Regions from separate parts of the Pseudoalteromonas sp. MMG033 genome, predicted to be linked through region 1. Evidence: riboswitches for the same ligand, from Rfam matches in the RefSeq annotation. Region 1 holds a riboswitch; the other holds the start of a gene.
What was found. Region 1 has a riboswitch for cobalamin ahead of AC2CZC_RS01145 (ABC transporter ATP-binding protein). Riboswitches for the same ligand answer to the same signal wherever they lie in the genome.

Region 1 (15,519 bases):
CCACTGGCCATGATCATCGAAATCGCACGCGCGGGTTTGTCACTGACTTCGATCGCCGCAAAACGATACAAGGTGGCGAAACCAATTCCTATACCAATTAGAAATGTAGCTAAACAAAACAAGTAAAACTGACTATTTATCAGTGCCAAATAGCCCAATATTGCACCTGAAGTACCAATAATATTGCCTATACTAAAGCCTAACTTGCGGCCTGTTTTAGCCATCACCAATGATGCAGGTACAGTTGCAAGCAACAATCCAAGCATTTGGGTCGCAATAGGCAGAGTGATCAAGGTGTCAGAACCACTTAACTTTTGGCCAACCAAAGCGCTAATGGTGACCAATAAAATATTGCCCGTGGTCATCAGTCCTTGGCAGCATGCCAATAAAAAGACATTTTTATTCAATGCTCAGTGTCCTTACTTTAAATAAAATAATGGCAGGGTTCAGCTCATACTGGACAGTAAAATCGAAATGAAAGCAAGAAAATTAACAAATAAGTCTGAGGCTTACAATAAATAATACCTCATCACAACTTGATTGCGCGATGAGATATTATTTATTCACGAACTGCGTTATTTTTCAGTACCTCATAAAGCTAAGCACTATCTAGGCTTGTTCTTCACGCAAAAATACTGGCTCGTTCGCTTTTTTGGTTGCCTCTTCGCTAAAGTAATAACCCGCAACATCGAATGCCTTAAGTGCTTCGATATTATCAACATTATTCTCCATAATATATCTAGCCATCATGCCACGCGCTTTTTTCGCATAAAAGCTGATCACCTTGTATTGACCATTTTTACAGTCTTTAAATATTGGCGTTATAATTTCACCATTTAGCGCTTTTTTATCTACCGCCTTAAAATACTCATTAGAGGCCAAATTGATAAGTTGGCTAGAGCCAGACGCTGATAACGCTTCATTAAGCTTCTCAGCAATCACCGTCCCCCAAAACTCATATAAGTTTTTACCACGCGTGTTCGCCAATTTTGTGCCCATTTCCAAGCGATAAGCTTGCATCAAATCAAGTGGCTTTAATACGCCATAAAGGCCAGACAAAATCCGCAAATGCTGCTGTGTATAATCAACGACCTCTTCTGGTAATGTGGTCGCATCAAGACCTGTATACACATCACCGTTAAAAGCAAAAATCGCCTGTTTTGCATTATCCAAAGTGAACGGCTGCGACCAATCAGCAAATCTCGCCGCATTTAAACCAGCCAGTTTATCGCTGATTTTCATCAAACTACCGATTTCTTGAGGACTTAAGTCACGACAGACTGAAATTAACGCTTCAGAATGCGTCAATAACTCAGGTAAGGTGTGGCGCGTTGTTGGTGCACTAGAGTCGTAATCGAGATTTTTTGCGGGTGAAATAACCGTGATCATTGATAGCCTATTGACTTAAATATTGATTAATGTCAATTTCAACACTATCCACAGTTGATCGCAAGCGTAAAATCTTTCGCTCTTAGTTGTTCAAACAAATAACCGCAAGGTAAGACCGCACCTTTACTGTGGGTATACATCACTCACCTAATCATAACAATAACCAAACAGGCTAAGGCAAGCCATATGATAATCAATCATAAGGACATTTGACCTATAAAAGCTGATCACGGTATTGCAACATAAGGTGTGTAATTTATTTAAGCTGCAAAAATTAGGAATGAGGACAGCATGACTTCAGCATTAGATAGGCTAAAACAGCATTCATCGATCGTTGCCGATACAGGTGACATCGAAGCGATCCGTAAACATCAACCGGAAGACGCAACAACAAACCCTTCTCTTTTATTAAAAGCGGCGCAGACGCCTGCCTATCAGCCGTTTCTAAAACAAGCTTTAGATTACGCAAAATCACAAGAGCAAGATGAGCAAAAGCAAATCGAACTCGCTTGTGATTATTTCGCGGTTTTAATCGGTAAAGAAATTGCTAACATCGTACCTGGCTATATCTCTACAGAGGTAGATGCACGTTTATCATTTGATACTCAGGCGACGATTGCAAAAGCAGAGCAGCTACTTGCGCTTTATGTTGAGCAAGGTGTAAGCAAAAATAAGATCTTAATCAAAATCGCATCAACTTGGGAAGGTATCAAAGCAGCTGAAGCACTTGAAAAGCAAGGCGTAAAATGTAATCTCACGCTGCTATTCAGCCAAGCGCAAGCGCGCGCATGTGCAGATGCAAACGTATTTTTAATCTCGCCTTTTGTTGGCCGTATCCTTGACTGGCATGTCGCCAATGGTGTTGATAAGCCAACTGATCCGCTTGACGACCCAGGTGTTCAGTCTGTTCGCACTATTTATGATTTCTACAAGCGTCATGGCTACAAAACTGTGGTTATGGGCGCAAGTTTCCGTAACACGGGAGAAATCGTCGCCCTAACAGGGTGTGATAAGCTGACGATTAGCCCAGCGCTACTAGAAGAGCTAGGTGAATTAGCGGCAACTGAAGATTATCTACTAGAAAACGCACCAGCATCAGCAGACAAACCAGCACCGCTCACTGAGAGCGAATTCCGCTGGTTGCATAACCAAGATGCTATGGCAACAGAAAAACTTGCTGAGGGCATCAGAGCATTCGCTCACGCACAAGAAATCCTAGAGTCTGAAGTTAAATCACTTTAAGATTAATTGTTCGAAAAGCTGAGTAAAGTTCGCTCAGCTTTTCATATCCTCAATAAAATCCCCGCTCGGTTTATATTTATTTACATTTGTTTTAAGCGACGATTTAAACAACGCTTCCCCACCCAAACTAGATAACCTTCGCCAGCAGCTAACATACCTGAACACTGTGATTTCCTCGAATAGAAACTGTTGTATTTCAAGATAATATAGTTCAAAAATCCAACTCATTTAGCTACTCGATGTGCAATCCCTATTAAGATCGACATGTTTTTTCTCAAACATACAGATTCTTTGTTTGTCATCAAAGTGTCACTTTGTTTTCACTTTAAAGACATATTTGTGTTTTATTTTTCTACTGTCTGTGGTATACCAGCATTACTCAAGTGTGTTTTTCATGCAAATGGGGTAATGCTTAAGCACATGTTTTGAGGTTAGTACATCAATAGGAGATATTCATGGATAGCCTAGACGATATGATTGAAGTTGTAGAAAGTCCAGAACCGAAAAAAAGAGCCTCTTCGAAGGGGAAAAAAAGAAAATGGCGTGAAATTGAAGCGCTAAAAGACCGACAGCGCCTTCGTAAGGAATTGGAAGAACTAGACATATTCGCAGACAGTGTCGACTTAGACGAACTCGATTTTATATAGCAAAAAGGCTCTACTATAGAGCCTTTTTGTTTGTCTGTATCAAATCCACTGACGTGCTTGGCACGTCAGTTATCTGGTATCATATTTGCCAATCGATGGGAGATTTATCCATAGATTGTAGTAATGCGTTGGTCTTGGAGAAATGTTGACAGCCAAAAAAGCCTCTGTGCGCAGACAGCGGTGAAGGATGTGGCGCATGCAAAACATGATGTCGTGATGTGTCAATTGATTTACCTTTCTTTTGCGCGTGTGCGCCCCAAAGTAAAAATATCACACCCTCGCAGTGCTCATTTATGGTATTTATCACCACATCGGTGAAACGCTCCCACCCTAGCTGTTTGTGAGAGTGCGCCTGACCTTGCTCAACAGTCAACACTGTGTTTAACAGCAAAACACCTTGCTGAGCCCACGGCAATAAATAACCATGATCGGGAACTTCAAATCCCTCAATGTCGTTAGCCAGCTCTTTATACATATTTACCAAAGAGGGAGGCACCTTTACGCCAGGCAACACAGAAAAACACAAACCATGGGCTTGATTAGGACCATGATACGGATCTTGACCTAATATCACGACCTTTATATCCTCAAGAGCAGTTTCATCTAGCGCTGCAAACACCTGTTCATCCGGCGGAAACACGGTCACGCCTTCACTACGTCTTTGCGCAACATGTACCAAAGTTTCCTGCAAATAAGGCTGTTGCTTTTGCGCTTCAATAAGCGATTGCCACGATATCATAGTCGCTTTCCATAATATTTTCTTGAAGCATGGAGTTTATCACACATATCTTGTACTCCCTCAAGCATACGCGTGCTAAAGCGATGCAATAAGTCAGCGTCAACTTCGATATATTGCCCATGCTTTACAGCTGGTATCTCCGTCCACTTTTGCCATTGTACTTGCTGTGGTTGCTTTGCGGCTTTCTCATTTGGAATAATGATCACTTGAGGGTGCTTAGCAATCACATTCTCAAGGCTTATCTGCGGATATTCAGTGGCCGCCTCTGCAAAGACATTGCGTACACCGCACATATTGAGCGTCTGATGTATCCAAGTTTTACCATTGGTCGTCATCAGTGGGGAAGGCCAAAGTTGATAAAATACGTCCAGAGAATCTTTACCTTGAAACTGCTTAATTATTTGCTGATAGCGTTGATTAAACTTATCAGCAAGCTGCTCTGCCTGCGCCTTATGCCCGGTAAGTTCACCCAGTTTGATTAATTCTGTCGGTACTCGACGGATGTCTTTAGACACACTGTATGCAATCGGAATACCCAGTGATTTTAACTTTTCGATATCCGCTTCTTTATTACCATTTTTCCAAACAATGACCAGATCAGGCGCCAGCGCAAGTACTTTTTCTAGTTGGATCCCATGGTATCCGCCAATTCGAGGGATGCGATTAGCTGCCTCTGGATAATCCGCATATTCCACAGTACCTACAATTTTATCACCAGCCCCAATTGCATATAGATTTTCAACGATATGCGGTGCCAATGCAATGATCCGACTGGGCTGCTTACTATCCTGCGCGAAACAACTAGCAGACAGTAACAAACTCAGAAGCAGCCACCAAACATGCCTGTCCATTAGTAATCCCTCATTAGTAATCAAACCCTTTTTGTGCCTGAATGCCAGCTTCAAAAGCGTGTTTTATATTTCTCACTTCACTGACGGTGTCTGCAAGCTCAGTCAACCTGCGGTGCGCACCGCGACCTGTGATGATCACTGATTGCATTTTCGGTCGATTACTGAGCGCTTCAATCACCTCATCAAGGTCCAGATAATCGTAACTCACCATGTAAGTCAGCTCATCTAATAAAACCAAGTCAATATTTTCATCTTGTAACCATGCTTTTGCATGCTGCCACGTTGCTTGTGCAGCTTGCGTGTCGCTTTCTCTATCTTGTGTTTCCCACGTAAAGCCCGTTTTCATCACGGCAAATGGGACACCCGCATTCTCTAATAAATTGCGCTCACCGCATTCCCATGTGCCTTTAATAAATTGCACCACTGCTGCATTCATACCATGGCCAACACACCGGGCAACAGTGCCAAAACCAGATGTTGATTTACCTTTACCATTGCCGGTGATCACCTGCAAGATACCCTGCTCAATGTTCGCTTCAGCGACCTTTTGGTCTACTTGCTCTTTTACTTTTTGCTGTCGCGCTTTGTGCTTATCTTGATTCTTATCCGTCATACTGGACTCCTATACCTTGAGTTCAAAAATCTTATCTATATCTAAATGCTGCTCACACATATCCGCTAATCTATCAAGCTGAGCTTCACGGTGCTGCGCCAGATCAAAACCATCAAAATCAAACTGCTCATCACATGCCCATTGTAAAATAGCACGACTCGCAGCGGGATTATCAAACAGGCCATGTAAGTAAGTGCCCGCCACCAAATTATCATCAGAAATAAAGCCATCTTTTTGCATACCGAATGGATGTTCATCAAAAGTGAGAAACGGCTGCGCTAGCGCCTCTCCGCGACTTTGACCACAGTGAATTTCATACCCAGAAATGGCAATGGCTTTGCCATTTAATAAGCACTGCCCAGACACATTGGTTAGCTGCTTTTTTTCACCAAGCTCCGTAGTCAATGCCACCAAACCGAGTGCATTGGTACGAGCTTGAGTTGATTCTATATTCAACGGATCTGTAATTTCTTGCCCGAGCATTTGCAACCCCCCACAAATACCCAACACCTTGCCTTGATACCTGATGTGTCGATTGATTTCTTTATCCCAGCCTTCGCTTCGTAAAAAGGCTAAATCATTGATGACATTTTTACTGCCCGGAATAATGATCAGATCAACACTGCCAATTTTCTCACCATGACGCACATATCTTAAATCCACTTTTGCATTTAATCTCAAACTGTCGAAGTCGGTATGGTTGGAAATGTGAGGTAGCAGTAAAACAGCAACCCGTAACAGTGCATCGTCGGTTCGATTCTCAATCGTAATTGCGTCTTCCGCATCCAGTGCCAAATCATGTAAGTAAGGTAAAACACCTAATACGGGTTTACCAGTATAGTCCTCAAGCCAATCTAAACCGGATTGCAGTAAACTAATATCGCCCCGAAATCGGTTGATCACAAACCCTTGCACTAAGGCCTGCTCCTGTTCACTCAACAAAGCAAGCGTACCGACAAGGTGGGCAAATACACCGCCTTTATCAATATCAGCAATTATAATCACTGGGCATTCGACCTTACAGGCAAACCCCATATTGGCAATGTCGTTTTCTCTAAGGTTGATTTCAGCAGGACTCCCCGCGCCCTCCACCATGCAATATTGATATGTTTTCCCTAATCGCTCATGGGACTCAATCACAGCCTGCATCGCTACCGCTTTATAATCATGATACTTACCCGCTTCCATATTGGTCAGTGCTTGGCCATGCACAATCACTTGCGCGCCCGTATCAGAATTGGGTTTGAGCAAGATCGGATTAAAATCAACACTGAGTGGCACCTTTGCTGCCATCGCTTGCAGCGCTTGTGCGCGACCAATCTCTCCGCCACAGGACGTCACGGCACTATTGAGTGCCATATTTTGTGGCTTAAACGGGGCAACTTTAAGTCCTTTTCGAGCCGCTACACGGCAAAGGCCTGCAACCAGCGTGCTCTTACCCGCATCAGAAGTGGTGCCTTGCACCATCAATGTCTTCATTTTTGTTCACTTTTTAAATTCAATGCCAAACCTGCCATGACAAAATCAACATGATCTGCCACAGCTGCAATGTGTTGATGCAGACGACCTGATTCATCTACAAATTGACGGCTCAGCGCCCCCATAGGCACGATACCATGGCCCACTTCGTTACTCACCAGTATGACCTTGCCTTTTGTATTTTGAAGTGCGGTGAGCAATTGAGATTTTTGTTTTTCGTACTCAGAGAACTCAACCTCACACAAACCATAAGTCAGCCATAATGTTAAGCAATCAACCAGAGCGCATTGGGACGGTGATAACGCGTTAATGATCGGGGCGATATCCCATGGACACTCAATCACCTTCCAGCAAGAAAGCCTTGAGGCTCGATGGTGTGCAATACGCTCAGCCATCTCCTCATCTTTACTTTGCGCAGTTGCCACATAGATAAGCTCTTTGACTAAGCCACTCTCCAACCAGCTTTGTGCTCTTTGCTCGGCAAGCGCGCTCTTCCCAGAACGTGCACCACCCAAAATGAGTTCAACATGCTTAGTCATATAAGGCTTACAACCAAAAAGATATAAATCATTAATTCTGAGATTTGCTGCGCTGCGCCCAAGCAATCCCCAGTGTAACCGCCCAACTGCTTTTTAAACCAATACTGACACAAAAGACGGGTGAGCCATAAAGTGACGATTAAAGCAATCACTTGCCATAACGTAAGCACTGAGCAGACAAAAGCAGCAGCGAGTACGACAATGCCTGTTAAGTATAAAATTGCACGGCAGGATAGCTGAAGACTCTTTGCTACAGGCTTAACTTTGCTCTGTGCATCTAGCTGTACATAGGGCAGCTTGCCAATCAAACTGGTCGCGTTTAGGCGGCTCAAAGACTGCGCCAACACAATCCCCCATAACAGTGCAAATAGGTTACCGCTAAGGGTTAGCATCAAGTGAAATTTACTCAGCATTAAGATAAGCAGCGCCACACTGCCATAGGTGCCCAGGCGACTGTCCTTCATGATGTCCAGCTTCTGCTGCTGACTCCAACCACCGCCAAAGCCATCCCATACATCTGCAAACCCATCTTCATGAAATGCGCCTGTGAGCAAAACGCTTGCACCGAGCGTGAATAAAATTGCTACGCTCATAGGCAATACAAGCGACAAAACCCACATCAGAAGTGCCATCATCAAGCCGATGCAAACGCCCACACTGGCAAAGTAACGGCTAGACTGATTTATATCGGCATCCGTAACAGACGCCGTCAATTTAATCGGGATCCGAGTTAAAAATATCACGGCCAACTTAAACAAAGACCACTGTGTCATATCAGCCAACAACCTGGGTTACTTGCGCTTGAGAAAAACTTGCCATATCGTTATAAATCGCCAATGCACTTTGAATGATAGGCAGTGCTAACGCCGCACCGCTTCCTTCTCCTAAGCGCATATCTAACTGCAGTAATGGCTCTACTTGCAGCCACTCTAGCATCTTCTTATGCCCTTGTTCGTTGGAACAATGCGCAAACACCATATATTGCTTCGCGTTGGGCGCCATCGAAATGGCCAACATAGCCGCAGCTGTCGCAATAAAACCATCCACTAAAATTGGTTTTTGCGCCTCAGCGACAGCGAGCATAGCACCAACCATGTGGGCAATTTCAAATCCGCCAACGCTTTGTAAAATCTGTTTCGGGTCATTGCAGTCCAACTGATGAAGGGCAAGCGCCTGCTCAATCAGCAGCTGTTTTTTCGCGACAATATCTTGGCTTACGCCAGTGCCCTGTCCGACAGTTGCTTTCGGCGGCAAATTACAAAGCGCAGAAAAAATGGCCGCAGCAGACGTGGTGTTACCTATCCCCATTTCACCAAACGCAAATAAATTACAGCCCACGTCCAACTCTGCTGCCACAAGCTGCTTGGCATTATCAAGACCTTGCGCCAACTGAGACTCATTCATCGCCGCTTGCAAATGAAAAGATGCAGTCGTTGCCCCAAGCCTGCTGTCAATCACGTGACTGTTTTGAACAGACTTAAGAATACCGCAATCCACTATATTTAGACGCCAGCCCAACTGACGGGCTAACACGCAAATCGCAGCACCGCCACCGGCAAAGTTAGCCACCATTTGACCGGTGACTTCACTCGGTGCAATAGAGACGCCTTCACTGGCAATGCCATGGTCGCCGGCAAAAATACTGACTGATGGATTTTCAATACTAAAATGTTGCGCGGCCATTGTCTCTTTTGACATGCCTTGTGCGTAAATCAACACCAGCTGCTTTGCCAGTGCCTCTAACTTACCCAATGAGCCTTGAGGCTTTGTTTTTAAGTCAAGTTTTTGCTGTACAAAATCACTGTGTGTTAAATCTAAAGCAGGGATCATATGGGCCTCTGTTAAATACTTGCCGCTCGCTTGCGAAACATAAGTAAAGATAAGAAAAAGACGCTACCTATGGCCGCAGTAATCACACCAATAGGCAATTCTTGGTTTTCTATGATTATTCGGGCTAACACGTCCACCCACAGCATCAATAATCCACCGCTTAAAGCCGTGACTAGCATGCCTAATACACGCGCTTGAGAGATAAAAAACCGCACTATGTGTGGGATCATTAAGCCAACAAAGCCGACTCCGCCACATGCTGCGACTAACACAGCCGTTATCAAAGAGCTCACCAATAACATGCCCAAGCGCAACCTGTGTACATTAACGCCTAAAGTTACCGCACTTTCATCACCTAATAGCAACGCATTTAAATGCCGCCTAAAGCAAACAACGGTCATAATTCCGCTTAGCACCACAACAGCAGGCAACCACATCCACATCCAATCAGCACGACTGAAGCTACCTAAGCTCCAAAAGATAATGGCGGTAACCGCTTGCGGATCGCTCCAATACAAGAGCAAACTCGTAAATGCATTAAATAAGAAAGACAGTGCAACGCCCGCTAGCAACATATTTTCGATTTGCGCAGTGCCCTTATGATATGCAATCAATAGCAACAAACACATAGCGCAGACACTACCGATTAAAGCAGCGCCAGACATGGCAAGCGCACCTTGCATGCCAAATAATGTTAATAGCAACACCACGCCAAAAGAGGCTCCTGAAGAGATACCAAATAGATAGGGGTCAGCAAGGGGGTTGCGTGTGACTGTCTGTAAAATCAGCCCCGCTGTCGCAAGCCCAGCTCCAGCCAAAAATGCAAGAACGGTACGCGGTAACCTCAGCTCGATAACAATTTTTTGTGCTAACTGGGTGTTGTCGTATGACCATAAAGCCAGCCAAACATCGTAAAAATCAACTTGCACTGCCCCGATACTTAGGGCGCACACAAAGCTGAATAAACATGCGAGTAACAATGCACTGCTTGCAGCTAACCTCATGTTCGGCCCCTCGATGATAGTTCGCCATCACCCGATAAGTGATACTGATAACGAATATGTGGGATCTCTTGTTCACTTGCTGAACATGTTTGGAGGGTCACGTCGGCTTTGACACCAAAAACTTGTGCTAACATAGACTCGCTCACCACCTCTTTAGGCGTGCCATGAATAACAAGCTCTCCATGATTTAAAACTAACATAGCGTCACAGAGGGCTGAGGCTAAATTTAAGTCATGAAAAGAGGCGACCACAGTGATCCCTAATGATTTAGCTAGCGCCATAATTTCGATTTGGTACTTCACGTCCAAATGGCTGGTAGGCTCATCCATTAAGAGTAAACTCGGGCGCTGGACAATAGCCCTGGCTATCATCACCCGTTGTTTTTCCCCCCCTGATAGAGACTCATAGGATTGCTTTTGTTTATGTGTTAATCCGACCTTTAATAGCGCTTCTTGGATTGCCTGTTTGTCACGCAGTGATACGCTGGAAAATAAGCTTTTATGGGGTGTGAGGCCCATGGCAACAACATCAAAAACAGCGAGATTAAATTGACTTGGGATCTCTTGAAGCACTGCAGCGACTTTGCGAGCATAACTTTGGCGGTCATACTCGCTTACATCTTTACCATTAATACTGATAGTACCGGATGTTGGACTTTGAAAACGGTATAAACATCGTAGTAAAGAGGATTTTCCAGCCCCGTTAGGTCCGATGAGACCAACACACTGACCCTCTGCAACTGAAAAGCTGATATTGGATAAAATTGATTTATTATTGATAACTAGATGTAAGCTATCGACTGATATTGGTGTTGCCGCCATAATTCCTCTACATGGGGCACACATCAAAACACCACTGTATCATAAATATGACTTGGTAAAATGACATGACCCAAGTGCGCCCGCTTAAGTCTTTATTCCAACCTTGGTATCTGGCTTTAAATGAGTAGTCATGCAATCATTTTTACAGTTGCGGGGACAGCTGAGGGTTTACACCTCATTCCCAAGTGATGTCGAAATAATTTTGTGTATTATGAAGTCTAGATGGCTAAAACACAACTTTAGGCCATGCAATCCCCTGTTCATCATAGAACACTGACACCTGAATGACCTTGCCATATCCAACTTCAAAGCAGTTTAAATGATTTACAGCGCCCTCAGGCAATGCAAGCCAGTGTGCCAGTAGCTGCTTCATAACCCCACCATGAGTTACAATGACGATTGTGTCATCACTGCTTTGAGATGTGAAAGTACGCCACCAAGCTTTAATTCTCGAATTAAAACAGACCATACTCTCACCTTGCGGCGGTGTTACTAACCAAGGGTTTTGCCAAAAGTCGCCAACACTCGGGGAGCGAGTATGCTGCCAAAGCCACTCATAGCTTTTACCATCCCAATCACCAAAGTTCATTTCTTGCAGTGCATTAACGACCGCGAACTCTGCATCCAGCTTTTCTGAAAATGCTTTTGCTACAACCTGACATCGCAGTCTTGGCGAGCTGAGCACACGTTTTGGCTTGGGTAAACTATGGAGTGTTTTGAGTAATTGGTTTTGACTTTGTTCAGTTAAAGGAGGATCTGTTTGCCCTAATAACTTACCGGATAATGTCGTTTCAGTATGACGAACAAAGTAAAGAGTTTGCAGCATATACTTGGAGATAATAAAAACGCAGGCTAGCCTGCGTTTTTATCTAATTATAGAATTTGGTTTTCGCGCCAAGATTGCTCTTTGGCTAAACGCTTTTTACGCTTATCACATGGGTCATCACAATCACAGATTTTATCGATACCCATTGAGCCTAAACCACCACAGCTACTTGCCATTGATTTTTTCTGAACGATTACACCTACAGCCATAGCTGCAGCGATCAAGATAAGTAACCCAAAGGTAAGAATAAATAGTGACATAGGCAAAGGCCCCTCAATAAACTAGCTTGGTCAAGTTCCAAGCAACTGACGGTGTATTGACAATATTATATATCTAAATCCATCAAAGTTGAATGAATTTACCACACTAAAAGCAATGATATTTAACCGAATCCACTGATTACTTTTTTACATCTAAATACGGCTTAAACGCAGTGCTTGAGAATGTCTCTAGGCCAGCGTCTGTTTTACTGATCAAGTACACTGGTAGATTATGCTCTTCAGCATAAGCTCTTGCTCGTTGCGTACCCATCACGGTAAGCGCTGTTGCCAAGCCATCAGCTGTCATTGCTGAAGGATGTAACACAGTCACAGACACCAAGTCATGGCGCACAGGTCTACCTGTACCTGGGTCAATTAGGTGCGTAAATACCTCGCCATCCATTTCGTAAAAAATGCGATAGTCCCCTGACGTGGCAATGGCATTATTGCCCGGCTCTACAACTCGGTGAATTTGACGCTGTCCTGCTGGTGCATCTGGTTTTTCAATCGCTATTCGCCAAGGTGAACCATCTGGCTTGTTGCCAGAGATACGAAGTTCTCCGCCAATTTCTACCATATAATTAGATAAGCCTTTTTTCTCTATCAACTCTGCAACTTTATCGATTCCATAACCTTTCGCGGTCGCTGAAAAAGATAATTCAAGATGTGGCAGAGATTTCGCCAGCCCTTCATCTGTCAGCGCTAACTTATTTACACCGATATTTGCTTGCATGGCTTCAATGTCAGATTGCGAAGGTCTCTTGGTCGGTCTTTTATCTGGACCAAAGCCCCATAAATCAATCAGCGGTCCCATAGTCACATCTAAGGTTTTAGTCGACTCACCTAAGCGAATAGACTCTGCGATCACGGCACGAAAATCGCCACTAATCGGCATTACTGTATTAGCCTCAAGGCGATTAAAGCGATTGATTTCTGAGTCGGGAATATAGGTAGACATAGATTGGTTAACTGCCACAAGCGCTTCATCCACTTCTTGCTTAAAACGCTGCACCTCTAGACTCACCGGACCGGGGAATACTTTAATGTTATAGGTAGTTCCCATGGTTTTGCCGTTAATTTCAACCGGCTTTTGTTGAGTTTGCTGCTGTCCACAAGCGGACAAAAAAAACATCAAAAAAATAACAGAGAATAAATAGCTGAGTTTTTGCATCTACTTTTTAATCCTTAAAGCATATAAAAAAACCCCTAGGGAATGCCCTAGGGGTTTAATCTTATTAAATACGATTTATCATCATATCTAAGTTCCTAATTAACCACCGAAGTCATCAAGTAGGATGTTTTCGTCTTCAACACCTAGATCTTTCAGCATGTTGATAACAGCCGCGTTCATCATCGGTGGACCACACATGTAGAACTCACAATCTTCAGGCGCTTCGTGGTCCTTCAGATAGTTTTCTAGTAATACGTTGTGGATGAAGCCTGTGTAACCTTCCCAGTTATCCTCTGGTTGAGGATCTGAAAGTGCTACGTGCCATTCAAAGTTTTCGTTGTCAGCTGCTAGGCCGTCAAAGTCTTCTACGTAGAACATCTCACGCTTAGAACGTGCACCGTACCAGAAAGACATCTTACGGTCTGAGTTAAGACGCTTAAGCTGGTCGAAGATGTGTGAACGCATTGGTGCCATACCTGCACCACCACCAACGAATACCATTTCTGCATCAGTTTCTTTCGCGAAGAATTCACCGAATGGACCAGAGATAGTGACTTTATCACCTTCTTTTAGTGACCAGATGTACGATGACATCTTACCACAAGGTAGGCTTAGGTTATTTGGCGGCGGAGTCGCAATACGTACGTTAAGCATGATGATGCCAAACTCTTCTGGGTAGTTTGCCATTGAGTATGCACGGATTGTTTCGTCATCAACCTTAGACTCAAGGTTAAAGAAGCCGAAACGCTCCCAGTCGCCACGATACTCGTCAGGAATATCGAAGTCAGCGTATTTAACGTGGTGAGCTGGCGCTTCAATCTGGATATAACCACCGGCACGGAAAGGTACAACCTCACCTTCAGGGATACCAAGCTTAAGCTCTTTGATGAATGTCGCTTTGTTATCGTTAGAGATAACTGTACATTCCCACTTTTTAACACCGAAGATAGACTCTTCTACTTCGATTTCCATGTCAGTTTTAACTGCAACCTGACACGCTAGACGACAGCCTTCACGTGCTTCACCTTTAGTAATGTGGTCAAGCTCCGTTGGAAGGATATCACCACCACCAGAATGAACATGTACACGACACTGGCCACAAGAACCACCACCACCACATGCTGATGAAATGAAGATACCTGCATCAGCTAGTGAGCCTAATAGCTTACCACCTGGTGCTGAAGTAATTGCTTTATCTGCATCGCCATTGATGCCGATTGTGATGTCACCGCTTGGTACAAGCTTCGATTTCGCTGCGATGATGACTAGCACCAAGATCACAACGATAGCGATGAACATACTTACACCTAATACAATAGTTTCCATCGTATAGTTTCCTCGCTAATTAAAGTGAAATACCAGAGAATGACAAGAAGCCAAAGCCCATAAGACCTACAGTGATGAAGGTAATACCTAAACCACGAAGACCGTCAGGGATATCAGCATACTTCATCTTCTCACGAAGACCTGCTAGCAATACAATTGCAAGCGCCCAACCCACACCAGAACCTACGCCGAATACGACTGATTCTGTTAGGTTGTAGTTACGCTCAACCATGAATGCTACCGCACCGAAAATCGCACAGTTTACTGTGATCAGTGGCAAGAAAATACCAAGTGCGTTGTATAGCGCTGGGAAGAACTTGTCCAAAGTCATTTCAAGGATCTGTACCAGTGCTGCAATTACACCGATGAAAGTCAAGAATTTCAAGAAGCTTAAGTCAGCTTCTGGGAAACCAAGCCACTCAAGTGCACCTGGTGCTAATACTGCGTGATAAACGATGTTGTTTACCGGTACAGCTACACCTAGTACGAAGATAACAGCAACACCAAGACCAAACGAGGTAGTTACTTTCTTAGATACCGCAAGGAATGTACACATACCTAAGAAGAAAGATAGCGCTAAGTTTTCAATGAAAACAGCTTTTACAAATAAGCTAAGATAATGTTCCATCTTTCTCCCCTTATGCCTTCGCTTCTACTTGGTCTTTCTTATAAGTACGAAGTACCCAAATGAAGAAACCAACTAAGAAGAATGAACTGAATGGCATAATTAATAGACCCATTGGCTGGTACCAACCACCGTCAGCAACAAGTGGAAGAATTTC
Region 2 (15,519 bases), 560 kb from region 1:
CTTTAGGCAGACTGGGGCAGCCCAATGAAGTCGCTGCACTCGTGGCCTTTTTACTCAGTAACGATGCCGCATTTATTACAGGCAGCTTGCAAACAATTGATGGTGGTTACACGGCACGCTAATGAAGATTATCGACCCACATTTGCACTTTTTTGATCTTGAAAAGGGAGGTTATCACTGGTTGAAAAACAACCCACCAGCTTGGCCAAACTTAGACTCGATCCAACAAAACCATTTGCCAGCGGCGATACAGGATGTTACACCATTCAAGGTTGCCGCTTGCGTGCATGTGGAAGCTGGGTTCGATAATAATCATCCAATCAATGAGCTACACTGGCTGGCCGATATTGTGCCACCGCTCCCCTACAAAGCCGTCGCTTATGCCAAAATTGATAGCTCGCCTACACAATTTCGTGCTGCTTTAGAACAACTTCAACATCCAAGCTTAATTGCCATTAGAGACATCACTGAAGGCGATGATGCCAAGCGACTACTATGCAAAAATACAAAGCAAAATCTCCACTATTTAGCGGATCTAAACATACATTTTGAAGCACAGTTTGAAGTACATAACACCACGATAAGCCGCCATATATATGAAATCTATAAAGAGCGACCAGCAGTTACTTTAGTGATCAACCATGCTGGTTTCATGGCGGAGGGCTGTGAGTGGCAAGAAAGTATTGAGTTGCTGTCTCAAATAAAAAACTGCTTTATTAAGTTTTCAGGACATGAGTTGTTAGAGACACCGATGAGCGCGCAGGATCAGCTCAGTGAGCTATTAACTTATTTTGGACCAGAGCGTGTCATGCTGGCATCTAATCACCCAGTTTGCCTAATAAAACGTGACTATCAAGCCCAGTGGCAACACTATTATGAGCTTGTTCAGCGCCTTGATGGCAGTGTGTGGCAGCAACTTAGCTTCGAAAACGCTAAGCGAGTCTATCAACTGACGGTTTAAGAGCGGATCTGTACCAGATCGAACGCGGCCAAGCTTGGGACAATCACTTGTAGGCGCTTTTCCGTCTCATCAAGTGTGTTGAGGCATTCACAGTACTCATTGGCTTTCACTTCAAGTTGCGCTGCTTTTTGTTGTAAAGACTTATCTATCTCTTTAGAGATGATCTCCATCCGCTGACCCATATCAGAAAAACGGCTTTCAATATTCCCTTCTCTAGATTTGAATGCGTCGCCAACTGAAACGAGAATTGCACCGAGAGAGCCGTGCACTGCTGAGTGAATTTTACCACTGATCTCTTTGGTGAAAAAATCATCAATCTTTGAGAGAGATTGGGGTGCTATATAATAAAAATCTTCGCCGCGTTTAAACTTATCCATGAGCGCACGTTCTACATATTGCAGCTGTGTTTTAAGCACTTCAGGGTTGCTATCAGACATGCCTTCTACAACTTGCTCGATTGCGCTTAGGCCTAAATTCACACCGTCAGTTGCCAGGTTAACTAACTCAGGTACTGTGTCACGGATCCCTTTAGCGTACTCTTGAAGCACTTGGGTTTCTTGCTCGTTGAGTTCAACCCACATACCGCGCACAAGTAGCTGATTATCATTATTAATTTGTACGCGAGTTTGACCGTTATCTAGTATTCGGATCACAGAGTCTGTGATAATTAAACCGTGCCCTAACTCAACATCACATTTGTCATCGGCCTGAGTAACCAGAGATGTCCCCAACAATAATGAGAAAAAAATAGATTTAGCGCTAGCTACAGATGACTTCATACTACCCCCATACTTAATAGCATGAGGGTAGCAAATTTTATTTTTTAACCAAACTTATTTTTTAATTTGAGGGTCAAGTACAAGTAAAGCTCTGAGGATTTAAGTGCTATTCTGCCGCTGGGCAAAATGTATATCGCATTAATCGCACAAAAGCGTCAGATGTTTTACCACTGGTACTATCGTTCAAACCATCTGCAAACTGGTAAGTCCAAGCACGAGATATGTCTTTAACATTTGTGGTGCTAGTCCAGTAATTACCACTGTGGTTACCAAGAAAAACCGTTTCATTAATCGCTGGATCTTCGCAACTGCGCTCAACTATTGTTGCCAGCTCTTTGACATTAGGTAACTGCCAGTCATCATGTCCACCTAGTCGGCTGTTATTCGCAGCAGTAAGCGCTTGCTGCCAGCTGAGCTGTTGTTCTTTGTTATCGCAACTTTCAGTTTCTGCGTTATATACAAACCCAAATGTGCAACGTTGCCACATAATGTCAGTTTTGGTGTCACAAACGGTCCCATCAGAGTTGATGACAAAACGCTCCTCAGGAGTTGAAAGCGGAACAGATCCCGTATCAGCACATTGCTGTGCAATTGCCATAGGGCTAAAAATCGAGGCTAACACCATTAGTTTAATTTTCATTGCTATCACCTCGTACTAATCTCACATATGCAGTTTGTGCTTTGGCCCTTGGGATATCATTACCTGTTTCCATATCAACCACGTACGCTCTGGTAAGGTTAGCGTCTAAGCCATTAGTCCCACCAACCGCTGTTTGGCTGGTCCAGTAGTACAAATGACCTTGTAATGATGAGGCTGGCATATTTGGGAAAAAAGCAGGGTCGAGGATATGCACTCCCACACGACCAAAATCAGCAATACTCATTAACTCGGTATAACTTGGCAGCCTCCAGGTATTACCACCACAGTAGCCTCCCGATTCACTATTTACACGATTGATAAAAGCTTGCACACCACACCGATATGTATCGCTAATGTGGGGACAAGGTGCAGGATCTATTACAGGGTATTCACTGCCAATTAATTCTGTTCCGTCGGGGTTTAGAGCCCAAGTATAATGATTTTGTGCATTGCGAGTTGAGGTATTGGGTAACGTACCCGCCGTCGCTTCTTTTACTTCCCAAACTAGACCTGTAATATTGTCTCGCACACAGCTAAAGCTCGACGCATCATTACTAAGCTCTTTCCCATCTGCATCAAGTTTAGTGAAGTCAAACGCAAGATCACCGGATCCCTCTTTGGAGATAAGTGCGGCAACACTGTCCCTACCGAGCTCTGCATCTTGTCGTGGAAACTCAGTATTGGCGCAATCGATTTTGGCAGAGTTGTTATAACAAGCACTCGAACCACTGTCATTCAGCTTACTCAACGGTTTTGGCAGGATATCAATACGTACCTCATCATCTCCGCTTCGGTTAGCTGAGTCAGTCACTGTCACTTTAAATGTCGCAAAGGTTTTATCGTCTTTATCAGGAGCTTGGAAAGTGGTTTTACATGCACTGCTATCCGCTAAAGTAATTGCGTCGCCAGTGCTCGACTGCTGCCATGTGCAAGTATATTGACCATCCACCGTCACGCTTTTAGATGCATCTAAGGTGACGGTATCAAATTCTAAGACTTCCTGATCTTCTCCTGCATTTGCAAGCACCACCTTATCATTTTTGGCTAATGCGACGCTAAAATCCGTTGTTGTACTTCCGCCTTCATCATCAGTGACCGTTAAACGCCAAACTGCTGTTTGAGTATCGGCCAGTAGCGGGTGCACAAAGCTCAATGTCATACTGCCACTGTCTTCTACGACAATATTGCTCGGGCCTGATATCAGTTCCCATTTATACCCTACAACTTGGCCATTATCATCCGGATCACTCGACTCCTCAGCAGACAAAACAACTGTGTCTAAGTATTTAGAAGGTAATGTTGCTGGGCCTGTTTGCGTTACTTTAGCAACTGGCAGTTGGTTATTAGAGGTAATATTAACATTGAGCGTGTCAGAAACCAGTTCTCCAGAGGGTGAAAGGTAATCGACCTTTAGCACAGCGGTGCTGTCGCCTTTCACATCCGGCGCGGTAACTGTCAGTTCTTCGCCGGTTTGTGGGAAACCGTCAATTGATGGCCCGGAGGTCACCTGCCAGTTAAATGTTCCTCCAGTTGGGGAGGCCATCGCTTTGAGTGTAAATTCGTTTTTTTCTATAACAGTGACATCTTGTCCTGCATTGATACTGGCTCTGATAACTTCTTCATCTGAGCCACCTGAACCACCACACCCACTCAATATTGCTGAGACGGCCGCAATGGTAAGCGATTTTTTTAGCATTACAACTCCTAACTGACTACCTCCGAGTCATGTTAGAGGTAGCTATCTTGATGTATACGAACAAATAACTTAGTACCGATTTTACTGTAATCCACCTTGTATTCACGACCATCTAATGACTGAATGAACAGCAGTCGCTTCACTTCACTGAACACATCCGGACTGGATATTTGCACCACCTCTAAATAACGCTCTTTAGCTTCCCGGCGATTTCTCGGTAACTCTTCTTTAAACGGTATCAAACCAGTAGCAGTTACTTTAATCCTCGGATGGGCTTCCCCATTTACGATCACTAAATCGAGCTTTTTATCTTTATGGATGATGGTATTACGACCACTTTTAATAAAGGCTTTATCGAAGCTCATGTATATATCCTGTTACTTCATCTAGCGGTGGCTATTTGCTCATGCAAATCTTTGACCACCTTTTCTGGATTTAATTTCCAGTGGTTTAAAATAGTAGCAAATTGCCATATATCCCTATCTAAAACATTCGCAGGTAATATCAAGTCGTACCCTGTTACCGTCTTCAAATTTTGCATCCGGTTTGCAAACATAGCCATTAGGCCTGTATATGAGCGCCCCTGCGGCGATTCATAACAGGTTTCTTCAATCAGCCATTCTGATGGACAATTGCCATTTGCGCAATGTATTTTAACAGCTTGTAAAAAAATATGCCGTTGTTCTATCAATAACTTCCCAGCCAAACGGGGGGTAAGTTCTACTAAAAACTCATCAATATTGTTTAGTTTAATACCTACAGCATTTAACTCAAGGTTTTCAACTCCTTGAGTCACAAAAGGGACACCACTTGAATGAAAATTTTGGTGTGTGACATGCAAAACCCCAAATTTATGCACATAGTTCAGTGCTAAAGCACTCAATTCGATACTGTAGTATGGTTGCTGACTCTTTAAAAAACCAAGTAATATCGAGCAGATAGCTGCTGCAGCCAAGGCTAACTCTAAAATTGTAGGTGGCGTAGCACGCAATGTCACAAATAAAATAATCACCCCTAAGCAAATTCCACCAGCGAGCATAAACTCTATGCTGTGGCGGTTAGCGGATGCGCGCAACGACACTTTATGCATAATAAAACCACCAATAAAATATCAGCATGGCAATCAGCCATAAGAATAACTTTCTTAATTGTAAGCACCTTTTACAGGGTTTTATTTTACCCATTTCAGTAACCTTTTAGGTACACAGTAATCAGTTCTGTTATATTTTCGTTTAATACACAAATATACAAGATATCCGTGATTTTCTCTTATAAGAATTTTTGTACACTAACCATCTACAAATAGTGAGATGAAATTATGCGTGCAAATCAGTCGGGCAAAGCCCTTTTTCCTACTCTTATTTTAATGCTAATCGCATTGTGCGGCTATCTCTATTTTCCCGCGTCACAAGGAGAGCAATCAAACCGTCCAAACCGAGCTGTGGAAATATCAGTTCATGAAGTTATCACCGAAAACCGTGCCATTACAGCACAAGCCATCGGCTCAGCTCGTGCAAACCAAGCAATAGATATTACGAGTTCGCATAGCGATTACATCAGCGACATTTTATTTATTGATGGTCAAACCGTATCACAGGGTCAAAAACTGGCTCAACTTAACAATAAAGAAGAGTTACTGGCAGTCAAAGAGTTGACGATCAATCTAGCAGAACAACAAAGACAACTCTCGCGACTTACCGAGCTGGCAAAAACACAATCAGCGGCACGCTCCCAATTAGATGCCCAGCGTTCTTCAGTTGATGCGCTAAAAACGCAACTGCAGACCACCAAACTGAAATTATCTGAAATGAGCATACATGCGCCTTTTGATGGTGTGCTTGGTAAACGCTTAGTGTCGATAGGGAGTTATGTAAAAGACAACACCCCCCTTACGACACTTGATGATATTGGTACAATTAAAGTTGACTTCCAATTACCAGAAAAATACTTAGCAAAAATCGCACTGGGAATGAAAGCCAGTGTGACCAGCGATGCCTACAAAACACAACAGTTTATGGGGCAGATCTCTCATATTGATCCACGTATTGATGAGTCGACTCGTAGTATTCAAGTCACTGCCAGCTTTGACAACAGTGAACACTTATTGCGCCCCGGTATGCTCTTAAATGTCGCGGTACAATTACAACAGCTCGATGCTTTAATGGTGCCGGAAAAGAGCCTGATCCCCAGACAAGACAAGCATTTTGTCTATGTGGTCAAAGATAATAAAGTGCATCAACAACAAATTACCTTACTCAATCGTTTTCCAGGTTGGGTTGCTGTTACAGGGCTAAATTCTGGCGAACTGGTCGTCACTGAAGGTACGACCAAAATACGCAGTGGCAGCCAAGTATCTGTAAAGGGGTAAGCAGTGAAGATCACCGATATAGCCGTTAAAAGGCCAATTTTTGCAATTGTAATCAATTTACTATTACTTACCTTCGGGATTGTTGCATTTACTATGTTACCGCTGCGTGAGTATCCGGATATCGAAACACCGATTGTCAATGTCAGCACAGATTACACTGGCGCATCAGCCGCGGTGGTTGAGGCCAAAATCACTCAAGTACTAGAAAATCGCATTTCAGGTATTGAGGGCATTAAAAGTATTAATTCTTCAAGCCGCAATGGCCGCTCAAACATTACCATCGAATTTAACGTCGACAGGGATATTGATGCTGCCGCCAATGATGTCAGAGAACGTGTTTCACGGGCATTAGACCGATTACCCGAGCAAGTTCGACCGCCGGAGGTTTCTAAATCGAGTGATGATGAAAATGCCATTGCATGGTTTGTTTTAAACAGTACCTCAATGGATACGTTACAGCTATCTGATTATGCTCAGCGCTACGTGGTTGATCGTTTGGCTGTGGTTGATGGCGTATCACGGGTACAAATCGGCGGCGAGCGTCGCTATGCTATGAAGATCTGGCTTGATCGCCAAGCTATGGCTGCCAGAGGCGTAACCAGCAGTGATATTGAAAATGTCTTACGTCGCGAAAATGTTGAATTACCTGCTGGGGAAATTGAATCTTTAGACCGTGATTTTGCCGTCCGCATTGCCCGGAGTTATACCTCGCAACGCGACTTTTCAGAACTGGTTGTCAAGCGCGGTGATAACGGTTATCTAGTTCGCCTTGGTGAAGTCGCCAAAGTGTCGTTAGAAGCACAAGATGAAGAAAGCACCTTCCGTGGCAATGGTAAAAACATGATAGGCCTTGGTATCGTTAAACAGGCCAAAGCGAATACGTTAGACGTGGTTGATAATGTTCGTAAAGAACTTATTTCGATAAAGCGAAACTTACCCGAAGGAACAAAAATAGAGGACAGCTACGACTCATCCATTTTCATTCGTGAATCGATTTCTGAAGTTTATCGCACACTCGCTATCGCGATGGGCTTAGTGGTTCTCATCATCTTTATCTTTTTAGGTAACATTCGTGCAACGCTTATCCCCGCAGTCACTGTACCTGTGGCACTCATAGCAACTTTTATGTTTTTATTGGCCATGGGGTATTCCATTAACCTGCTCACCCTACTTGCATTAGTATTAGCCATCGGCCTAGTTGTAGATGATGCCATCGTGATGTTAGAAAACATTCACCGACGCATTGAGCAAGGAGAACCAAGGCTACTTGCAGCATATCGAGGAGCCAGAGAAGTCGGCTTTGCCATCATCGCTACAACGCTCGTCCTAGTGTCTGTGTTTGTGCCATTGATCTTTATGGATGGACGCATCGGTGCGCTATTTACGGAGTTTGCCCTTGCGGTTAGTGCTGCCGTTATTTTCTCAAGTATCACCGCACTGACCTTGTCACCAGCTCTGTGCTCTAAAGTGCTCAAACAAGAGCAAGAGGGGCGTTTTTCGAAGTGGATGAATCATCAATTTGGTCAGTTAGAGCTGCGCTATCAAAACGTATTAAGACGCAACGTAAACAGCCGCTATGGTTTAATCCTCGTGCTCATCCTGTCGCTGGCTGCCAGTTATGGCCTGTTTAAACAGATCCCATCGGAGCTCACGCCCAAAGAAGATCGTGGTACCTTCTTCCTTATGATGAGTGGCCCTGAGGGTGCTAGTTATGAGAATAACGCGGCAAATATGGCACAAATTGAGCAGCATCTAATGCCATATGTTGAAAATAATGAACTCAGCCGCGTACTGATCCGTGTTCCTGGTTGGGGGAGTATGGGTGGTGTTGCCATTGTTGGCATGCCAGACTGGGATGAACGAAAGCGCTCTACTTGGCAAGTCATGTCTGAGATCAGCGGTAAAATGCAACAGGTGACTGACGTAAGAGCATTTGCCATCATGCGCAGAGGCATTGGTGGTGGAGGTTCATCTCGACCCATTGAATTTGTATTACAAGGTAATGATTATCAAGAGCTCGCAGCTTGGCGCGACCGTATTTTTGAACGTGCTCGCAGTAATCCAGGATTAATCAGACTCGATCATGATTATAAAGAAACGTTCCCTCAGTTTTTAATCAGCATAGACAAACTTAAAGCTGCTGATTTAGGTGTGTCGACCAGCGACATCGGCCGTACATTAGAAACCATGTTGGGCCAGCGTCGAGTCACCACTTTTATCGACAGAGGCGAAGAGTATGATGTTATCCTCAAAGGCACCAAGGCTGATTTCGCTGCTCCCACAGATATCAATAATGTGTATGTCACCTCTCGTACGGGGCAACTTATTCCGTTAGACAGCCTTATTACGATCAAAGAAGAAGCGACAGCCGCCCGATTAAATCGCTACAACCGCATGCGAGCAATCACTATTTCGGCTAATTTGGCTGAGGGCTATACGCTAGAGCAAGCACTGGATTTTCTGAATACCGTGGCCAGCGAGGAAAATCACACCGATGGCGCAATAGATTATAAAGGCGAGTCACAGCTCTTTTATGAGGGCGCATCAGCAATGACATATGTCTTTATTCTTGCTTTAACCGTCACCTTCTTAGTCTTGGCTGCGCAATTTGAAAGCTTTGTGCACCCATTTGTGATCATGCTAACCGTGCCGCTTGGTTTAATTGGAGCGATGCTGGGCTTATACTTTAGTGACAGTTCAATCAACATTTACAGCCAAATTGGCATCGTCATGTTGATAGGCCTCAGTGCTAAAAATGGTATTTTGATCGTGGAATTTGCCAACCAATTACGGGATAAAGGCGTGGCGTTTGAGCAAGCGATTATTAGCGCCGCAACGCAGCGTTTACGCCCAATCATCATGACTTCATTGACTACGGTAATGAGTGCCATTCCCCTAGTATTGGCAACAGGTCCAGGTGCGGAAAGCAGAATGGTGATTGGCGTTGTAGTATTTGCAGGTGTCAGTCTAGCAACTATTCTTACCTTGTTTGTTATTCCAACAGCCTATGGCATACTTGCTAAGCGAACCCGCTCACCTGAGCATACTGCTGTTGAGCTCAACAAGCAGCAACAAACGTATCCTCATCGTGAGCAAAACGAAGGAATTGAATAATGAGTCAATCACAACTGGCCACGTTTGGTGGTGGGTGCTTTTGGTGTATCGATGCTGCATTTCGCAGAGTAAAAGGTGTCACGCAAGTAACATCTGGCTACAGCGGTGGCAGTACGCTCAATCCGACATATAAAGAAATTTGTTCAGGTGCTAGCGGCCATGCTGAAGTGGTACAGTTGGCATTTGACCCAAATGTGGTGTCATTTGAAAAACTACTTGAGATGTTTTTTACACTGCACGATCCCACGCAGCTCAATCGTCAGGGTAATGACATTGGTACCCAGTATCGCAGCGTGATTTTTTATCATTCTGATGAGCAATTGCAGCTGGCTCAAGCTTATATAACAAAGCTTCAACCTCAACTACAAGATGCTATTGTCACAGAGCTGAGTGAAATCGAAACGTTTTATGATGCAGAACAGTATCATCAAAACTACTTCGATGAGAATCCCAATCAAGGGTATTGCAGTATTATGATTGCGCCTAAAGTGGCGAAGTTTGAACAGCTATTTTCTAAAGAATTAAATTAAAAAAAAGAGCTAGTAAATACTAGCTCTTTCATCATTCGAATTAAAATTCAATCTTAGCACCGACATACAGCTGACGCCCTAATGGCTTATAGCCTAGCAGCCTGCTACCGTCAGCTGTAAAACCAGCACCTGACGTAAAGTACTCTTTATCAGTTAGATTTTCCATTCGCGCATTTAGCTCAATGCCATCTAACAGTTCGTAGTTCGCTGATAAATTAAACACAGTGTAAGCACTTAACTTTGAGTTATAAAATGCAATAGTCGGTCTGTCTGAGCGATACAGCATAGTCAAATTCACATTCAACTTTTCCCATTGTTTAGTCAAGGTGTAATTGAATGCTTTAGAAGGTCTACGCGGAAGATCCGTCGACGTGCCCGTTGAGTTATCTTTTGCATCAAGTAAAGTTAGGTTTGCAGAGTGTTCAAAGCCAAGCGCTTCAAACTGAGCACTAAGCTCGACACCTTTCATCGTCGCTTTGTTAATATTTTGCGCCACAAACAGTTTAGTTTCTGGGTCTTGAATGTTTGAAATCAAGTTTGTAATTCGGTTTTCAAACACCGCCACGTCATAACGACCCCATGATGACGTTAATGTTAAACCTATTTCATTGTTTTCTGCTTCTTCTGGCTTTATCTCGCCATTAGGCGCGTACCAAGGGCTATCAGCTACAAACGCGTTGCTTAATGTTGGTGCACGGAATGACGTGCCATGATTTATTCTAAATGTTGCATTCTTATGCGCTTTTACACCAAACCCTGTTGTATAGGTATTGGCACGACCATGAAAATCATAGTCATCTGAACGCACAGATAAATTTGCTAGAAACTTCTCATCATCGTAAAACGCACCAGCAAAGATAGCCGTGTTATCTCTTTGTGACTCTGTAAACTTTGCGGTGGATTTTGAAACATCTTCGTTTAGGTGTGAAATACCCGCAGTAGCCTGAAGTGTCTCTAACACTTTAAAACGTGCTTGGTACTCCAACTCACGGCGTTCAGTGCTATAAATATCTTCTTTTTCGGAACCTGTATGCACATTTTCTTCTTGCGATACATTCAAGGCGGCATTTTGCGTTAACGCGTCAGTGCGCTTAACCCAAGCGAGTTTAGCAGTATAATTCTCGAAGTCATATTCATCATTACCCCACGGATTATCATACTCACCAGTACCTTCACTAAATTGGGTAATCGCAGATAACTCACCATATTGTTCAAAGTCATAAGCGAGGTTGAATCCAAAGTTTTTGTTCTCGTATCCGTCTTGATCATGGTCTTTACCAATAGGTGCACTTGGATCTTTTTCGATGACATCGTACCCATCAGTTTGTTCAATGCCGAAGTTGTAGCCCAAGCTCAACTTTTCTACTTTGAGTCTACCAGCAGCTTGCACTTCAACATAATTGTGACTGCCTGATGTCAGAGTGACTTCATGTGTCTGTGCTTCACGCGTAATAATATTAATCACACCAGATACTGCATCAGAGCCATAAATAGCCGCACGAGCGCCTCTCACCACCTCAATTCTTTCAATGCTGTTTACTGGTATGTTAGTAAACGAAACATTGCCAGAATTAGCATCACTAACACGCACACCGTCAATGAGCACAAGCGTATGTTGAATGGATGCGCCACGAACAAAAACACTCGCAATCTGTCCTAATCCACCACTTCTCACCACGTCAACACCGGGTAACGTATTCAATAAAGAGGGAATATCTCTTACATTTAATTGATCGATTTGATCCCGTTCAAGCATTGAAACACTTGCTAGCGTATTTTTTATCGGCTGCTCAAATTTATTTGCAGTGACTGTAATATGCTCTATTTCTTGAGTCGCAGATGTGTGAAATGAAACCGCTGCTAATACAGCAGCACTTAGCGCAGATATTTTTAACATGAAGATCCCCTACTTTGTACCCACCGTACAAAGTTCATCAAATGAGTCAAATTCAAGGCCGGTCTCCGGGCTCAACCACATTACTATAGTTTTACCGTTGCGGGGGCAGCGTTGGGATTGCCAAGTCCAAATTTTGCGCACCAACTTCCCGATTATCCCATACACCCGCTGTTCACCAGCGTTGTTTGGCACCTCGAAATTCCGCGCGTATTGTCTGAGATTTAAGGGGGGATTGTCAATGGACGTCTAGAGTTCCAGTGCCATTTATTGATCTGGAACCCCAGTACTCAAGACCGCTTAGTCTCTGAAATTTTTGAACTGGAATGGTTGGCCCAGATCTGATGTACGAATTAACTGCATGACTTCTTGCAAATCATCGCGCTTCTTGCCTGTTACACGTACTTCTTCACCTTGGATTGCAGCTTGTACCTTTAATTTAGAGTCTTTAATAAGCTTGACAACTTTTTTTGCCATATCCTTATCAATGCCTTGTTTCAAAGCTACTTTGCGCGCAAATGTTTTGCCACTGCGCTCAACGTCTTTCAATTCAAAACACCCTACATCCAGTCCGCGCTTTGCCGCTTTACCAACAACCATGTCAAATAACTGCATGACTTGCTGTTCAGATTCAGACTTTAACTGGATAACTTCATCTTTCAACTCAATAGAAGCTTCAACACCTCTAAAGTCATAACGCGTTTCCAATTCACGGTTAGCATTATCAACGGTGTTTTTCGCTTCCGTCATTTCTATTTCAGATACAATATCAAAAGAAGGCATTGCTCTCTCCTCAAAACAAATTTATGGGCAATTATAACAATGCTCAACAGCAATACGATATACTTTTTTGCATGTACACATGACTTCACCAGAGCATTGAATATGTTCTTCTATACCCATGAGTATTCGAGTATTTACTATTAAGCCACTTTTAATAATTCGGTGTTATACTGATTTTTCATCACATTGAAGTTGGAGTGCATGTGACAAGAAAATTATACCGAGCATTGCTACTATTATTTTTGATCATCGTAACATACCTATTTGCAAAAGAAGTTAACAATCATGCTATTAGGGTTGAGCACCTAGATAAGGTGGTGCATTTTGGGGTATTTTTCGCGTTGGCTTTTTTTTCGCATCGTGCGTTTAAATTTAAGATCTGGTTTCATATGATTTTACTCACTAGCTATGGTGCTGCTGTAGAATGGATGCAATCTACGCTGCCATATAGGCAGGCTTCCCTTGGCGACTTTATTGCAGATATCAGCGGCGCGATGAGCTATTTTATCGCTATCTGGCTGTTTGATAAATATAAGCAGAGACGAGCAACATCATGAGTCAGGTCTACATACTTGGTTGCGGCGCTGTTGGACTATTGCTGGCAGAAAAACTTGCAAAAGAGCATTCTGTCACGCTTATCACGCGCAATTTACCCTACCAAGCGTTTTTGTTTGTTCAAGGTACAGAGCAAACTCGCCTTAATATAAAAGTGACTACTTTAGATCAGCTCAGTGAACAAATTCATACCTGTATTATTCCCGTCAAGGCATACCAAGTTGAACAAGCCGTCTCTGACATAACACCCCACTTAAGTGATAATGCAAATCTCATTCTCAGCCACAATGGTATGCATGATATTCAGAGTATTCAAACACAGCTCGAACCAAAACACGCCCTCTTTTTCTTCAGCACTTCCATGGGTGGCATGAAACCAACCCCAAATTCAGTCATATTTAAAGGATCTGGCCTCTCGCAGCTTGGGGCGTGTAACCAGATCGCGAAACAACAACTGAATACACTGTATCAAACATGGTTTGCAAAGCATTTTGACCCGATTGAAGTGGTTGATGACATTAATTTGATCCGGTGGCAAAAGTTATGCGTCAACATTGCCATTAACCCGTTAACAGCATTACACCAATGTCAAAACGGCGCCTTAAGAGCCCCAAAATATGCACGCAAAGTGTTGAACTTACTTAATGAGACATGTGAAATCGCAAGGTTAGAAGGGGTTGAATTACAACTGAGTGAAGAGCTAACACGTGCCTATCATGTTATGACATTGACCGCAAACAACACCTCATCCATGGCACAAGATATCAAACTGAATAGACACTCTGAAATAGATGCAATCTGTGGATTTGTTTCCACCGTGGCGAAAAAGCATGGCCGCCAGGCCCCTCAAAATGAGCGCCTTTGGCAGCAAATAAAACAAAAAGAGCAGGCTTAAACCTGCTCTTATTTATGGGCGATAAACTTTAACTTTAGTAAAGCCATTTTCATGCAAAATGAGCGCTTGTAACTGGCTCATGACCCCTTTACTACAATACAGGTAATAATCCTTATCTTGAGGTAAATCACCAAACTTAGTCGCTAGACGGAAAAATGGCAGGTGAATAACTTCAATACCCTCAATTTCAAGCGGATCTGCATCTTCTTCTTCTGGAGAGCGAATATCAACAACGACGGCATTTTCTGGAAGTTCTTTCACATTTTCAGCTTCTTTGACTTCCTCTTTCGCTTCCACCTCAATGTCACGAATATCTTTAATCACCGCATTATCAACCACTGTATTCAGTACATCAAAATCGAAATTCGCTTCTTCAGCTTCAATTTTCTCAAGTACCGCTTTAACTGTCGGCTTTTTAGAAATAACACCACAGTACTCAGGCATTGCTTCTGCCATTTCACAAGTACCAATTTCACGTGCAATGCGGATGATCTCTTCTTTGTCGTTTTGGATAAGCGGCCTTAAAATCAAAGTTTCAGTCACACGGTCGATAACACTTAAATTGGCCAGAGTTTGACTCGATACTTGACCGATACTTTCACCCGTTACTAACGCTTGAATTCTTAACTTTTGAGCAACTGCACTACCGGCACGCATCATCATACGCTTTAAGATCACACCCATTTGGCTGTTTTCTACATTTTCTAGTATTTCAGCAACAACCGGTTCAAAGTCGACAGTGATGAACTTCACCTTATGCGTTGAACTATATTGCTTCCACAGGTAATGACTCACTTGCTTTACGCCGATTTCGTGCGCTGCACCGCCTAGGTTAAAGAATAAAAAGTGAGTGCGCGCCCCTTTTCTGATCATTTGATAACTGGCAACACCTGAATCGAACCCACCTGACATTAGAGACAGTACGTCTTCTTGCGTGGGTAAAGGGAAGCCTCCTAATCCACGGTATTGTGTACGTACGATATAGGCAAACTGATCTTTAATTTCAATTTTTACAGTTTCTTCTGGACGAGTTAACTTTACACTTGCCGTTTCAACGTTTTGATTCAAACCGCCGCCGACATAACGCTCTACATCACTTGAAGTAAAATCATGCTTGCCTTGGCGTTTCACTCGCACACAAAACGTCTTATTTTCAATTTGTTCACGCACCAACGGCAAGGTATGTTGATATATGTCATCCAGAGTTTCAAAACTAACTTCTTGTACTTCTAAAAATAACGTCACACCAGGCACACGTTTAAGGCCATCAATTAGCGCTAATCGTGTTTTATCATCGCTAAGCT

Region 2: another riboswitch for cobalamin. It lies ahead of AC2CZC_RS03890 (TonB-dependent receptor domain-containing protein); the one in region 1 lies ahead of AC2CZC_RS01145 (ABC transporter ATP-binding protein).

The regions. Positions count from the first base shown of each region.
Region 1 is NZ_CM170070.1:246,843-262,361, forward strand. Features, by position in the region: gene AC2CZC_RS01085 (MFS transporter) at 1-407, opposite strand, end outside; gene yaaA (peroxide stress protein YaaA) at 610-1,389, opposite strand; gene tal (transaldolase) at 1,681-2,631, shown strand; gene AC2CZC_RS01100 (DUF3545 family protein) at 3,087-3,278, shown strand; gene ung (uracil-DNA glycosylase) at 3,358-4,017, opposite strand; gene AC2CZC_RS01110 (cobalamin-binding protein) at 4,014-4,868, opposite strand; gene cobO (cob(I)yrinic acid a,c-diamide adenosyltransferase) at 4,882-5,481, opposite strand; gene AC2CZC_RS01120 (cobyric acid synthase) at 5,491-6,960, opposite strand; gene cobU (bifunctional adenosylcobinamide kinase/adenosylcobinamide-phosphate guanylyltransferase) at 6,957-7,499, opposite strand; gene cobS (adenosylcobinamide-GDP ribazoletransferase) at 7,496-8,272, opposite strand; gene cobT (nicotinate-nucleotide--dimethylbenzimidazole phosphoribosyltransferase) at 8,274-9,329, opposite strand; gene AC2CZC_RS01140 (FecCD family ABC transporter permease) at 9,341-10,333, opposite strand; gene AC2CZC_RS01145 (ABC transporter ATP-binding protein) at 10,330-11,154, opposite strand; cobalamin riboswitch at 11,239-11,363, opposite strand; gene AC2CZC_RS01150 (histidine phosphatase family protein) at 11,381-11,980, opposite strand; gene nqrM ((Na+)-NQR maturation NqrM) at 12,028-12,240, opposite strand; gene AC2CZC_RS01160 (FAD:protein FMN transferase) at 12,380-13,411, opposite strand; gene nqrF (NADH:ubiquinone reductase (Na(+)-transporting) subunit F) at 13,511-14,737, opposite strand; gene nqrE (NADH:ubiquinone reductase (Na(+)-transporting) subunit E) at 14,757-15,365, opposite strand; gene AC2CZC_RS01175 (NADH:ubiquinone reductase (Na(+)-transporting) subunit D) at 15,376-15,519, opposite strand, start outside.
Region 2 is NZ_CM170070.1:803,041-818,559, forward strand. Features, by position in the region: gene AC2CZC_RS03840 (SDR family NAD(P)-dependent oxidoreductase) at 1-122, shown strand, start outside; gene AC2CZC_RS03845 (amidohydrolase family protein) at 122-961, shown strand; gene AC2CZC_RS03850 (YggN family protein) at 958-1,740, opposite strand; gene AC2CZC_RS03855 (Lcl C-terminal domain-containing protein) at 1,847-2,380, opposite strand; gene AC2CZC_RS03860 (Lcl C-terminal domain-containing protein) at 2,370-4,076, opposite strand; gene AC2CZC_RS03865 (hypothetical protein) at 4,109-4,441, opposite strand; gene AC2CZC_RS03870 (DUF2982 domain-containing protein) at 4,459-5,166, opposite strand; gene AC2CZC_RS03875 (efflux RND transporter periplasmic adaptor subunit) at 5,395-6,444, shown strand; gene AC2CZC_RS03880 (efflux RND transporter permease subunit) at 6,448-9,558, shown strand; gene msrA (peptide-methionine (S)-S-oxide reductase MsrA) at 9,555-10,088, shown strand; gene AC2CZC_RS03890 (TonB-dependent receptor domain-containing protein) at 10,129-11,985, opposite strand; cobalamin riboswitch at 12,025-12,196, opposite strand; gene AC2CZC_RS03895 (YajQ family cyclic di-GMP-binding protein) at 12,283-12,765, opposite strand; gene AC2CZC_RS03900 (VanZ family protein) at 12,969-13,322, shown strand; gene AC2CZC_RS03905 (ketopantoate reductase family protein) at 13,319-14,215, shown strand; gene thiI (tRNA uracil 4-sulfurtransferase ThiI) at 14,228-15,519, opposite strand, start outside.